DNA from 2 places in the Anaerostipes faecis genome. Region 2 is predicted to be linked to the other one. Evidence: riboswitches for the same ligand, from Rfam matches in the RefSeq annotation. Region 2 holds a riboswitch; the other holds the start of a gene.
What was found. A riboswitch is a leader RNA that binds a small molecule or an ion and turns the genes downstream of it on or off. The one in region 2 is predicted to bind ZMP and ZTP.

Region 1 (5,814 bases), on a different contig from region 2:
CGGAATTGACTATGCGATTATAAGAGTTGGATATGGTGAAAATTTAAAGAGCCAGGACGATCCCACATGGGCATATAATTCATCTGAATGTGAGAGAATTGGGATGCCTTATGGAGTTTACATATATTCGTATGCAACTAATACGACGAAAGCAAAAAGTGAAGCAGAACATGTGATACGCCTGGTCAAGGGTAAGAAGCTTTCCTATCCGATTTATTATGATATGGAAGATGAGGAATTTCAGGGAGGATTGTCAAATCAGAAACTTGGAGAAATTGCCGATACTTTTATAAAGACACTGGGCAGTGCAGGTTATAAGAATGTCGGTGTTTATGCAAATAAATACTGGTTTACTTCACGGCTGACAAGCAGTGTATTTGATAAATATCCAAGATGGGTTGCACAGTATAATTACCGCTGTGATTATACTGGAAATTATCATATGTGGCAGAGTACAGATTCAGGAAAGGTCAGTGGAATCGGTACAAATGCAGATCTGAATTTTAAAATAGGCTCATGGAACGTCAATGCACTGCAAACGGCGGCTGTCTCCTCGGTGAAGCTGAATAAGACAAGCCTGAAGCTCATAAACGGTTCTTCCTATACATTGAAGAAATCAATCGCGCCATCCAATGCTTCCAATAAAACTGTGACATGGACCAGTTCCAATAAAAAAGTGGCAGCTGTCTCTTCCGCGGGAAAAATTACTGCAAAGGGCGTGGGGAAAGCAACGATCACAGCGAAGACATCCAACGGGAAAAAAGCAGTCTGCAAAGTTACTGTCCGGCCCAAGACAAACAAGATTATAAAGCTTAAAAAATCCGGAAAGAAAAGTATTAAGATTACCTGGTCTAAGGTCGGCGGGACTACAAAATATCAGATTTATATGTCCGGGAAAAAGTCCTCCGGATTTAAAAGAATTGCAACCGTATCTGCAAAAAAAGTATCTTATACAAAAGGCAAGCTAAAAAAGAAGAAAAGATATTATTTTAAAATCAGATCGTATCAGACCATAAAGAAAAAGAAAATTTACAGTAAATTTTCCAAAGTAAAATCTCTCAAACGGTGATCTAAAGATATTCCTCTTGTAAAAATGGCTGCTTTAGTGTAGATTAGCCTTACAGTCATTAAACATCAGGAGGATAAAGATATGATAATTGCATTGATCGCACATGACAAGAAAAAAGACGAGATGGTGGAATTTGCAAAGAAGTATAAAGAGACATTAGCAAAATATGACTTGGTCGCAACCGGCACAACCGGAAAACGGGTAGAGGAAGCCACAGGACTTCCGGTGAAGAAATATCTTTCAGGACCGTACGGCGGAGACCAGCAGCTGGGAGGCAGGATTGCAGAGGGAAAGATCGGACTGGTCGTTTTTTTCCGGGACCCACTGACCGCACAGCCTCATGAGCCTGACGTGTCTGCACTGCTTCGTGTCTGTGATGTGCACAAGGTACCGGCAGTCACCAATACTGCGGCTGCAGAACTGATGATTCAGATGTTTTAGCTGTCAGGACTGAGTATTTTGACTTGAAAAATGACAGATCATAGTGTATATTTATTTTGAAAGCTGTGCGACTGGCGGATAGTGGAGAAACCACGGGGAGCACGGCAGCAGAAATGCCGGCCGCCTGGGCAACTTTTATTCAGTATGCCCAGGCGGCCTCTTTTATTACATTGAAAAGGTCTGCGAACCTTTCGTATGGAATAAAAACCTCTCCGCAAAGCTGCACACAGATACAAAAGGAGGATGCAAGGCAATGAAGATGTTGTCATTAGAAAACGAGTTAAAAGGGAATTCATATCCTGGAAGAGGAATTGTGATCGGAAAATCACCAAACGGGGCCTATGCAGTGACTGCATATTTTATCATGGGAAGAAGCGGGAACAGCAGAAACCGTGTGTTTATCGAGGATGGAAAAGGCATCCGGACACAGGCTTTTGATCCATCAAAACTGAGTGACCCGAGCCTTATCATCTATGCTCCGGTTAAGGTACTTGGAAATAAGACGATCGTGACCAACGGAGACCAGACGGATACAATCTACGAACTCATGGATAAACAGCAGACATTTGAACAGGCATTGAGGACGAGAGAGTTTGAGCCGGATGCACCGAATTATACTCCGCGTATTTCAGGCATTATGCATGTGGAAAACGGAACCTACAACTATGCAATGTCTATTTTAAAGAGTAATAACGGCAATCCGGATGCATGCAACCGCTATACATTTGCCTATGAGAATCCGGTAAGCGGAGAGGGACATTTTATCCACACCTATATGCAGGACGGAGATCCGCTTCCAAGTTTTGAGGGAGAGCCTAAATTAATCGGTTTAGACGATGATATTGATGCGTTTACAAACCGTGTATGGGAAAGTCTGAATGAGGACAACAAAGTATCTCTGTTTGTGCGTTATATCGATATCAAAACAGGAGAATATGAAACAAGGATCGTGAACAAGAATCAATAGGAGGAGACCATGAAGGAATTAGAGTTAAAATACGGATGCAATCCAAACCAGAAGCCGTCAAGAATTTACATGGAAGACGGTGAACTGCCGATCAAAGTGTTAAGCGGTAAACCGGGATATATTAATTTCCTTGATGCATTAAACGGCTGGCAGCTGGTGAAGGAACTGAAAAAGGCGACCGGTCTTCCGGCGGCAGCTTCCTTTAAACACGTTTCTCCCGCTGGCGCGGCGGTAGGTCTTCCGATGACCGATGTGGAAAAGAAGATTTACTGGGTAGATGACATGGATATGGAATTTACTCCTCTTGCCAATGCGTATGCCAGGGCGAGAGGTGCCGACCGCATGTCTTCTTTTGGAGATTTCATTTCACTTTCCGATGTGTGTGATGCGGCAACGGCCAAGATTATAAAAAGAGAGGTATCTGACGGAGTGATTGCTCCGGGATACGACGCAGACGCACTTGAAATTTTAAAAGAAAAGAAAAAGGGAAACTACAATGTGATCGAGATCGATCCGGATTATGTGCCGGCTCCGGTAGAGCGCAAAGAAGTGTTTGGTGTTACCTTTGAACAGGGCAGAAATGAACTGAACATTGATAAGGATTTCTTTAACGATATCGTGACGGAGAATAAGGAACTGCCTGATTCTGCCAAAATCGATCTGGCGATTGCAATGATTACATTAAAGTATACCCAGTCTAATTCAGTATGCTACGCAAAGGATGGACAGGCGATCGGCATCGGTGCGGGACAGCAGTCCAGAATTCATTGTACCCGTCTGGCAGGACAGAAAGCCGACAACTGGTATCTGCGTCAGGCTCCGAAAGTCATGGGACTTGAGTTCGTGGACGGCATCCGCCGTGCGGACCGTGACAATGCCATTGACCTGTATATCGGGGACGACTATATGGATGTTCTGGCCGACGGAGCATGGGAAACTATTTTTAAAGTAAAACCGGAAGTGTTCACAAGAGAAGAAAAGCGTGAATGGCTGGATCAGATGACGGGTGTGGCACTTGGATCAGATGCATTTTTCCCGTTTGGCGATAATATCGAACGGGCACACAAAAGCGGCGTTTCTTATGTGGCTGAGCCGGGTGGCTCTATCAGAGACGACCATGTCATTGCAACATGCAATAAATATAATATGGTGATGTGTTTTACGAAAATCCGTTTATTCCATCACTAAAGTATAGCAGGAAGGAGAGGAACCACAATGGTTTTTCTCCTTTCTTAAGCTTATGAATGCGTCTGGCAGTAGATGAGGATTGCTTTGGAAACAAATTTGGCGGTTCCTTCTCCGCCGGCACGGTCTATAGACTTTTTCATTCTGTCATCACAGGTTCGGAGGCCGGATCTTTGTTTATGAGACGGCCGAATTCCGCAAAGTTTGCCATAAACTTTGTATTCATGACCTTCCAGTCCTCCTCTGTATAATCCTGTGTCTTTTGTTCATCTTCGCAGAAAGCATCGGTACCGCCCCAGCTTTTTCTGGCCTCGGATTTATAGCTTTCCAGCGTTTCTTCGTTCAATGTCTGATAATTCAATGATTTCACTCCTAACATTTGAATTACAAGAGCGAAGTCGATCAGATGTTCCAGCCGGTCCTTTTTGATCCTCAAAAGCTGTATCTGCTGATCTAATGCTTTTTGTCGGTCAAAATCCGAACGGTCCAGGATCTCTCTGATGTCTTTTAAAGAGAATTCAAGTTCCCGGAACAGTAAAATATGCTGAAGGCGTTCCAATGCCCGGGTGACGTACAGCCCGTAGCCAGCCTCTGTGACACGGTCGGGACATAAAAGTCCGATCTCGTCATAATAGTGGAAAGTGCGCACACTGACACCGGTTAATCTGCTTACTTCTCTTACTGTTTTCATCCTGGTCTCCTCCTGGTAAATATAGAATAGCCTATCACGCCGCGTGAGAGTCAAGAAATAAAATAGATTACAGGAACTCTGTCATGTGTTTGCGGTACCAGAGTGGCATCATGGTTCTCTGACAGCGGGGATTTTTTCTGGCTTCTACGCCGATAGTCTCGAAAAATACTTTCCAGAGGTCTGTGTAAATATCCGAAATTTCAGAGGTCTTCAGCCGGTTTAACTCATCCTCTGAGAGGGTGGTCATATAGTAGTCCTGATCACAGGGATGGACGACGGCAGTCCATCGGTTATCGTCGATAATCATCCAGTTTTCGGAGGGCATGCGGTCCGTAAACTGGGGAGCCAGGATGGTCAGGACATCACACTTGGGTTCAATATGGGAGATAAGAACATGGTCTATTTCGGAAAAACGCAGAAATTCCCGGAACAGATGGGCTTCATTTAGGACTTTCCGGTCCAGTTCAAACAGATTCATTACAGCAGGCTCCTGCAGCATATTTACAACGGAAGGCCCATAGTGAAAACCATAGATCAGGAACCGGTAGATTATATCCAGTTTTTCTTCCTGAAAAGACATGGCAGCGCGGTATACCATCTGGTAAGCGCGAAAAGAAATCTTTTTTTGTATGGAACGGATGACACTGGCGGTCTGATTGGGATCGTGATCTACATGACGGTAATCACAGAACAGTTCGAGATTCCCTATGGGTTCGGTTTTGAGGCGGATATTTTTGTGGCCTAAGCGGGATGCCCAGGCAGTGTATATACAGGACATCATATCTTCAAAAGTATCTTTGCAGGTAAAAATTATCATATATTTTCTCCATTAAAATCAGCCGGCTCTGAAGAGGCCTCCGGACTTATATCTGGCCGCTCAGAGACTTACAGGTGTCCTCGACTGAGGGGCTCGATGAAAAATTCTGATCGTCAAACAGGGACAGCTGTTCATATGTCTGGGGATGGTCGATCTCCCAGGACTTTTTGTAATCCTCTCCGATCAGCTGGCGGGTGATGAAGTTCTCCTCGATTGGGATATGAAACATCATCTTTCCGTTACAGGTGATAAAGTATTTTGCACGTTTCAGGACGACACCGATCTTTTTTAGATTTTCAAATGTCAGGGAGCGCTGTCTGCGGCTCTTGACAATACGGTAGGCGGATTTGGTCCCGATGCCGGGAACCCTTAAAAGTTCCGCGTAGCCTGCACGGTTGATCTCCACAGGGAAAAGCTCCAGATGCCGCAGTGCCCAGTCGCACTTGGGGTCCAGCATGATATTGAAGTTGGGCCTGTCAGTACTCAGCAGTTCCTCTGCGTGAAAGCCGTAAAACCTTAACAGCCAGTCGGCCTGATACAGCCGGTGTTCCCTGAGAAGCGGAGGCGCCGTATCCAGGGAGGGAAGGCGGGAATCTTCATTGAGCGGGACATAGGCTGAGAAGAAGACACGTTTCAGATCAAAC
Region 2 (5,814 bases):
GTGTGTGTGTTGCGTCTGCCGCCGCCTGGGCTGAAGCCTTGTTGCGGCTGGCATACCCTGCCAGAGGGATGCCGTAATGTACGAAATACCTGCCAAGGGAACAGCCTGCTTTGCCTGCCCCGATAAACCCTGCTTTCATACGGAATAATCACCTGCCTTCTTGAGGTGATGTCCTTCATAAGATTCGATCACTGGTATGATTTCTCTAAGGAATACCATCCAAGGGTACTATATCACCTCAATTTGCATTTAGCAAGAAAAATTGCCATGTTTGAATTGTTCTTTTTTATTTGCTATAATCTCACCCGGAGGATACTTATGAATGATTTTATTTTCAGCTTAAATTCGACTGTCCCTATCTTTTTTATGATCTTTCTCGGATGGTTTCTGAAGGAAAAGGGATGGTTTAACGAAAACTTTGTAAACACGGCCAATAAATTTGTCTTTAACGCGGCCCTCCCAGCCCTTTTATTCCGGGATATTTCCGGTGCACCGCTGAAACAGGCCTTTGATCTTAAATACTTTTTTTTCTGCATGATCGTCACCACTCTGATGTTTTCCGGCATCTGGATCTTTGCAGAAATTTTCTTAAAGGACAAGTCCATGACCGGGGCGTTTGTCCAGGCCTCTTTCCGGGGCAGTGCCGCCATCCTGGGAATCGCCTTCATCGAGAATATTTACGGGCATTCTACTATGGGACCGCTGATGATCGTTGCCAGTGTACCTCTTTATAATATCTTTTCTGTCATCGTTTTGACAGTCAGGGGATCGGGTTCCGGCACAGGCAGCATGAAATCCGCGCTGATTAATATCGCGAAAAACCCTATCATTCTGGGAATTCTTGCCGGACTTCCGTTTTCCTATCTGTCCGTGGATTTTCCGCCGATCATCGATAAATGCTTAAACGAACTTTCTGTCACCGCAACTCCGGTGGCACTGCTCTGTGTCGGCGCAGGTTTTGAGGGCGCAAAGGCTTTGAAAAAAATCCGGCCTACGATGGCTGCCGCAGTCATCAAGCTTTTTATACTGCCTCTCATCTTTCTTCCGTTTGCTGTTTTTTTCGGTTTCCGGAATGAAGGGCTGATCGCAATTCTGATCATGCTCGGCTCACCGACTACCGTGAGCTGCTATGTAATGGCGAAGGCCATGGACAACGACCATGTACTGACTTCCAGTATTGTGGTGGCTGCAACCGTACTTTCTTCTGTCAGCCTCACATTTTGGGTTTATCTGTTGCGGATGTTTTCGTTTATCTGATATAATCATTGTAAAGAATAATAGAGTAAGATGAAGAAAGAGAGGACGTACCTATGAAAAATGTAAAAGAACGTTCTGCAAAAATTTACGATAAAAAGGCTGAAAATTATGAAAAGACCATCAGCGGTAAGATGGCGGCTTCTCTGGAACAGGAGATGATCAAAAAGATATGTGTCCGCGACAATGATAAAATTCTGGATGTGGGATGCGGGACCGGAGCGCTGCTCGCCGGACTCACACGCTGGAGAAACGCTGAAGGATATGGAGTCGACATCTCCGGAGAGATGATCCGCAGGGCCAGTGAAGATTATCCCGACCTGCATTTCCAGGTAGGCAGCAGCGATGACCTGGATTTTGAGGACAATACATTTCGCATCATAACTGTGTGCAGCGCATTCCATCACTTCCCCGACCAGGCGGAGTTCATTCAGAAAGCGGCCGATCTCCTGACTCCTGGCGGAAGGCTTTACATCGGTGTCGTTGCATTCCCGGAGGTAATAAGAATCACCGGCAACGTGGCGGACAGGCTTCTTCCTTCCTGTAAGGTGAAACGGCCGTCCACTCATGAAATTCTTGGCATGTTCAAGGCAGCGGGACTCACAAAGTTTCGTGTACATAAGCTGAAAAAACTGCTGTTGATCTCTGCAAAGAAACCTTTGCCTGAGGATTAAGCAGTCCAAACATACATACCGCAAGACACGCTTTAGCGGCGTGTCTTTTTCATCAGCTGAATCGTCCATGATTTTCTGTCTACATGAGCATTGCCTGGAAGATCAGGATCATAGTGATGCCAAGTGAAATCAGCAGGACTGAACGGTAAAAATCCTTCATTTCTTTTAGTTTATCTTTTTTTATTTTTTTCTTCATTTGTAGATTCTCCTTACATCCGTATTTAATAATTAGACGTTTTGGGCAGCATAAAAGTTGTGCCTGTTTCATCATTTGTTTTTATGGTTCCCAGATAGTGCACTCTTTATGTTTTTTGCTTTCTCACAGAGAAAGGACAAAGTGGGCAAGCCCACACCTCATCTCCCCAGCCTCTCACTCTTTGAGGTGCTTGACAACTTTGCGTGCCAGATGCAATTTGCCGCAGGCAAATAATTTCCTTACGCATCTGTGCACAACCCACGGAGCGTTTTTATTTCATAGGGAAGGTCATAGAACTTTCCTATGAAATGAAATAAAAGAGGAAAGTTTACAGAATACACCTGTAAAATTCCCTCTTTGTATTTTGATATGTAATCGTCTGCAGTTACCGGAGGAGCAGCAGGAAGGCCAAAAGCATCAGAATCCCTGCTGTTATGAGCAGCAGAGACCTATAAAAATAATTGATCTACCATACCGTATGCCTCTTTGAAATCTTTTTCATCCATACCATCTCCTTCACTTTCTGCCCCTCTCAGCCGTGTTGGAAATAAAATGTATTATTATAAATTTTTAAAACTTTTGTAACTTTATTATACCTGTTTTTACAACAAATATCAACGAAAAAAGTAGTTAACTTTTTATATATTTATTTAGTAAATATTACCTCTCTACTCCAGCCATTTCAAAAACCAGGGCAGCTTCTCCTTCTTCCTTTCCAGCTTTTTCACTCCTTTTTTTCCTACCTGCTGCTCCAGTTTTTTTCTGGTATTTTCGTCTTTTGCCGCTTCACTCTCTTTGGTAATGCAAAGGTCCGGAAACATGACACACCACCAATTATGTCCACTGGCATTTCCGAGATCAATTCTCAGTGCATCGTAGGTTCCCTCGGGAAATACGTAGCTGCCATAGTCTTTTTCGGGAAACTTCTCTCTGGTCAGATAGACTTTGACCGGAAGATCCCTTCCCCTCTTTTGCAGCGTGGCCTTTGCCACTTTGGCAATATCCTTTTTCCTGCTGTCAAGGATTCTCTTTGCATCTTCTTTTGTTTTGGCCTGCTCCATACAGGGCTTCAGATATGCCACTACCTGATCCCTGACCAGGAGTTTCTCTGCCTGGTCTTTCCTGCTGTTACTATTTGCCCGTATATGGAACCGCACGACTCCCTGTTTTATTTTCTGATCCGCTTTGTCGTCTTCCTCTTTTGCCCAGACCACAGAGAAGATCACTGCGGCGGCAAGGAAAAACATCCAGATGTTTGATTTCTTCTTCATACTATGAACATGCCCGGATTTTCTGAATTTTAAACATGAAAACTTTTATCAGATACCCGGTAGACAGGCAGAAGCATCCAGGTTATGATGGAGCCGGCTAAAAATTTTACATTAAATATTTCGATTCCGGGGTTGACATTCCGGTGCCAGGTATAGTATTTTAAAGACATAAGTCATATGACTGACGGACAAGTGGAGTTTACCACAGGAAGTATGACAATGAATTTTTAGCCGACCGTCTGGGCACTCTGCCTGGACGTGCGGCTTTTTTTATTTCAAAGGAAATTATTTGCTTTTGGCAAATCGCATCTGACACGCAAAGTTGTCAAGCCCCTCAAAGAGTGGGGTGTTGGGGAGATGAGGTGTGGGCTTGCCTACTTTGTCCTTCCATAAACCGCTTATACTCGTATCCCAGGCAGCCAATCAACATTTTTACAGGAGGTTCCTATGATTGTTGGACACATCCATTCCATGGAATCCATGGGATTAGTGGACGGCCCGGGCATCCGCAGCGTAGTCTTTTTCCAGGGCTGTGCCCTTCGGTGTAAGTTCTGCCATAACCCCGACACCTGGGAGTTTCAGGGCGGTGAAGAGATAACTCCGGAGGCACTGGTGAAAAAGATTTCCCGCTTTAAGCCGTACTTTAAACAGAACGGCGGAGTGACCTTTTCGGGCGGAGAGCCGCTGATGCAGCCGGAGTTTTTGCTTAAGACCCTGAAACTCTGCAGACAGGAAGGTATCCATACGTGCATTGACACCGCAGGCTTCGGACAGGGAGATTATGATGAGATCCTCTCTTACACGAATCTGGTACTTTTAGACCTCAAAGAAATAACCGAACTGGCTTACGAGTCTATGACAGGAAGACCGATGGAGCGGTTCAACGAATTTCTAAAGGCATTGGAACGGAACAGCACGAAACTATGGATCCGCCATGTCGTAGTTCCGGGACTTACAGACAGCGAAGAGCACATGCAGGAATTAAAGGAATACATAGACCGCATACCAAACGTAGAAAAGGTAGAGCTTCTTCCCTATCATCTGCTCGGTGCCAACAAATATGAGGTAATGAATCTTTCTTACCCACTCAAAGGAGTTCCGGCAATGGACAAGGAACGTACCAAACAACTTCAGGAAACCTATTTTGATCAATATGGAGGAAAACAATGTTAAAAGAATGGAATGGCTTTAAAGATGGAAAATGGACAAAGGAAACCAACGTAAGGGACTTTATACAGAAAAATTATACGTTATATGAGGGCGATGACTCTTTCCTGGCAGGTGTTTCAGAAAAAACGGAAAAAGTGTGGAACAAATGCGAAGAACTGCTTTCCGAAGAAACAAAAAAAGGCGGAGTTTTAGATGTAGAAACTGACATCATCTCCGGCATCACAAACTTTGCTCCCGGATATATCGACAAAGAAAATGAAGTCATCGTCGGTCTTCAGACAGATGCTCCGTTAAAACGTATCGTAAACTTATACGGCGGAAAGAGAATGGCCCATTCTTCTCTGGAGCAGTACGGATACAAGCTGAATCCGGAAATTGACCGTCACTTCAATGAATACCGCAAGACACACAACGAAGGTGTCTTTGATGCTTATCCGCAGCGCACAAGACTTGCAAGGACTGCCGGTCTTTTGACAGGGCTTCCGGATGCATACGGACGAGGACGTGTAATCGGAGACTACCGCCGTGCCGCCCTCTATGGAATTGATTATCTCGTTGAAGAAAAGAAACGTGATCTGGATGCCTTAGACGGACCGATGAGCGAAGACCGCATCCGTGCAAGAGAGGAAGTATCCGAGCAGATCCGTGCTTTAGGAGCGATCAAAGAAATGGCTGCTTCCTACGGAGTGGATATCTCTAAACCCGCATCCAACGCCAAAGAGGCTGTTCAGGCCGTATATATGGCTTACCTTGCCGGTGTAAAAGAAAACAACGGTGCGGCTACATCCCTCGGACGTACTTCCACTTTCCTTGATATTTATATTCAGCGCGACCTGGAAAACGGCGTTCTGACGGAGAAAGACGCCCAGGAACTGATCGACCAGTTTATCATCAAGCTTCGTCTTGTAAGACATTTAAGGACACCGGAGTACGATGAATTATTCGGAGGAGACCCTACCTGGATCACAGAGTCCATCGGCGGCATCGGAATCAACAGCAAACCGCTTGTAACAAAGACTTCTTTCCGTTATCTCCATACTCTTTATAATTTGGGAACAGCTCCGGAGCCGAACCTGACTGTCCTCTGGTCTGAAAAGCTTCCGGCGAACTTCAAGAAGTTCTGCTCCAAAGTTTCCATTGACACAGACTCTATCCAGTATGAAAATGACGATGTCATGAGACCGATTTACGGAGATGATTATGCTATCGCCTGCTGTGTGTCTGCTATGAAAGTCGGAAAACAGACCCA

Region 1: linked by a shared signal. The riboswitch ahead of QGT46_RS06945 (IMP cyclohydrolase) and the one ahead of pflA (pyruvate formate-lyase-activating protein) in region 2 are both predicted to bind ZMP and ZTP.

The regions. Positions count from the first base shown of each region.
Region 1 is NZ_CAJSYK010000007.1:126,657-132,470, forward strand. Features, by position in the region: gene QGT46_RS06935 (GH25 family lysozyme) at 1-1,069, shown strand, start outside; gene QGT46_RS06940 (methylglyoxal synthase) at 1,151-1,510, shown strand; ZMP/ZTP riboswitch at 1,568-1,647, shown strand; gene QGT46_RS06945 (IMP cyclohydrolase) at 1,764-2,477, shown strand; gene QGT46_RS06950 (phosphoribosylaminoimidazolecarboxamide formyltransferase) at 2,487-3,665, shown strand; gene QGT46_RS06955 (MerR family transcriptional regulator) at 3,802-4,353, opposite strand; gene QGT46_RS06960 (TIGR03915 family putative DNA repair protein) at 4,421-5,170, opposite strand; gene QGT46_RS06965 (putative DNA modification/repair radical SAM protein) at 5,217-5,814, opposite strand, start outside.
Region 2 is NZ_CAJSYK010000003.1:159,372-165,185, forward strand. Features, by position in the region: gene QGT46_RS04110 (Rossmann-like and DUF2520 domain-containing protein) at 1-139, opposite strand, end outside; gene QGT46_RS04115 (AEC family transporter) at 319-1,257, shown strand; gene QGT46_RS04120 (class I SAM-dependent methyltransferase) at 1,311-1,928, shown strand; gene spoIIR (stage II sporulation protein R) at 2,793-3,395, opposite strand; ZMP/ZTP riboswitch at 3,563-3,647, shown strand; gene pflA (pyruvate formate-lyase-activating protein) at 3,843-4,568, shown strand; gene pflB (formate C-acetyltransferase) at 4,562-5,814, shown strand, end outside.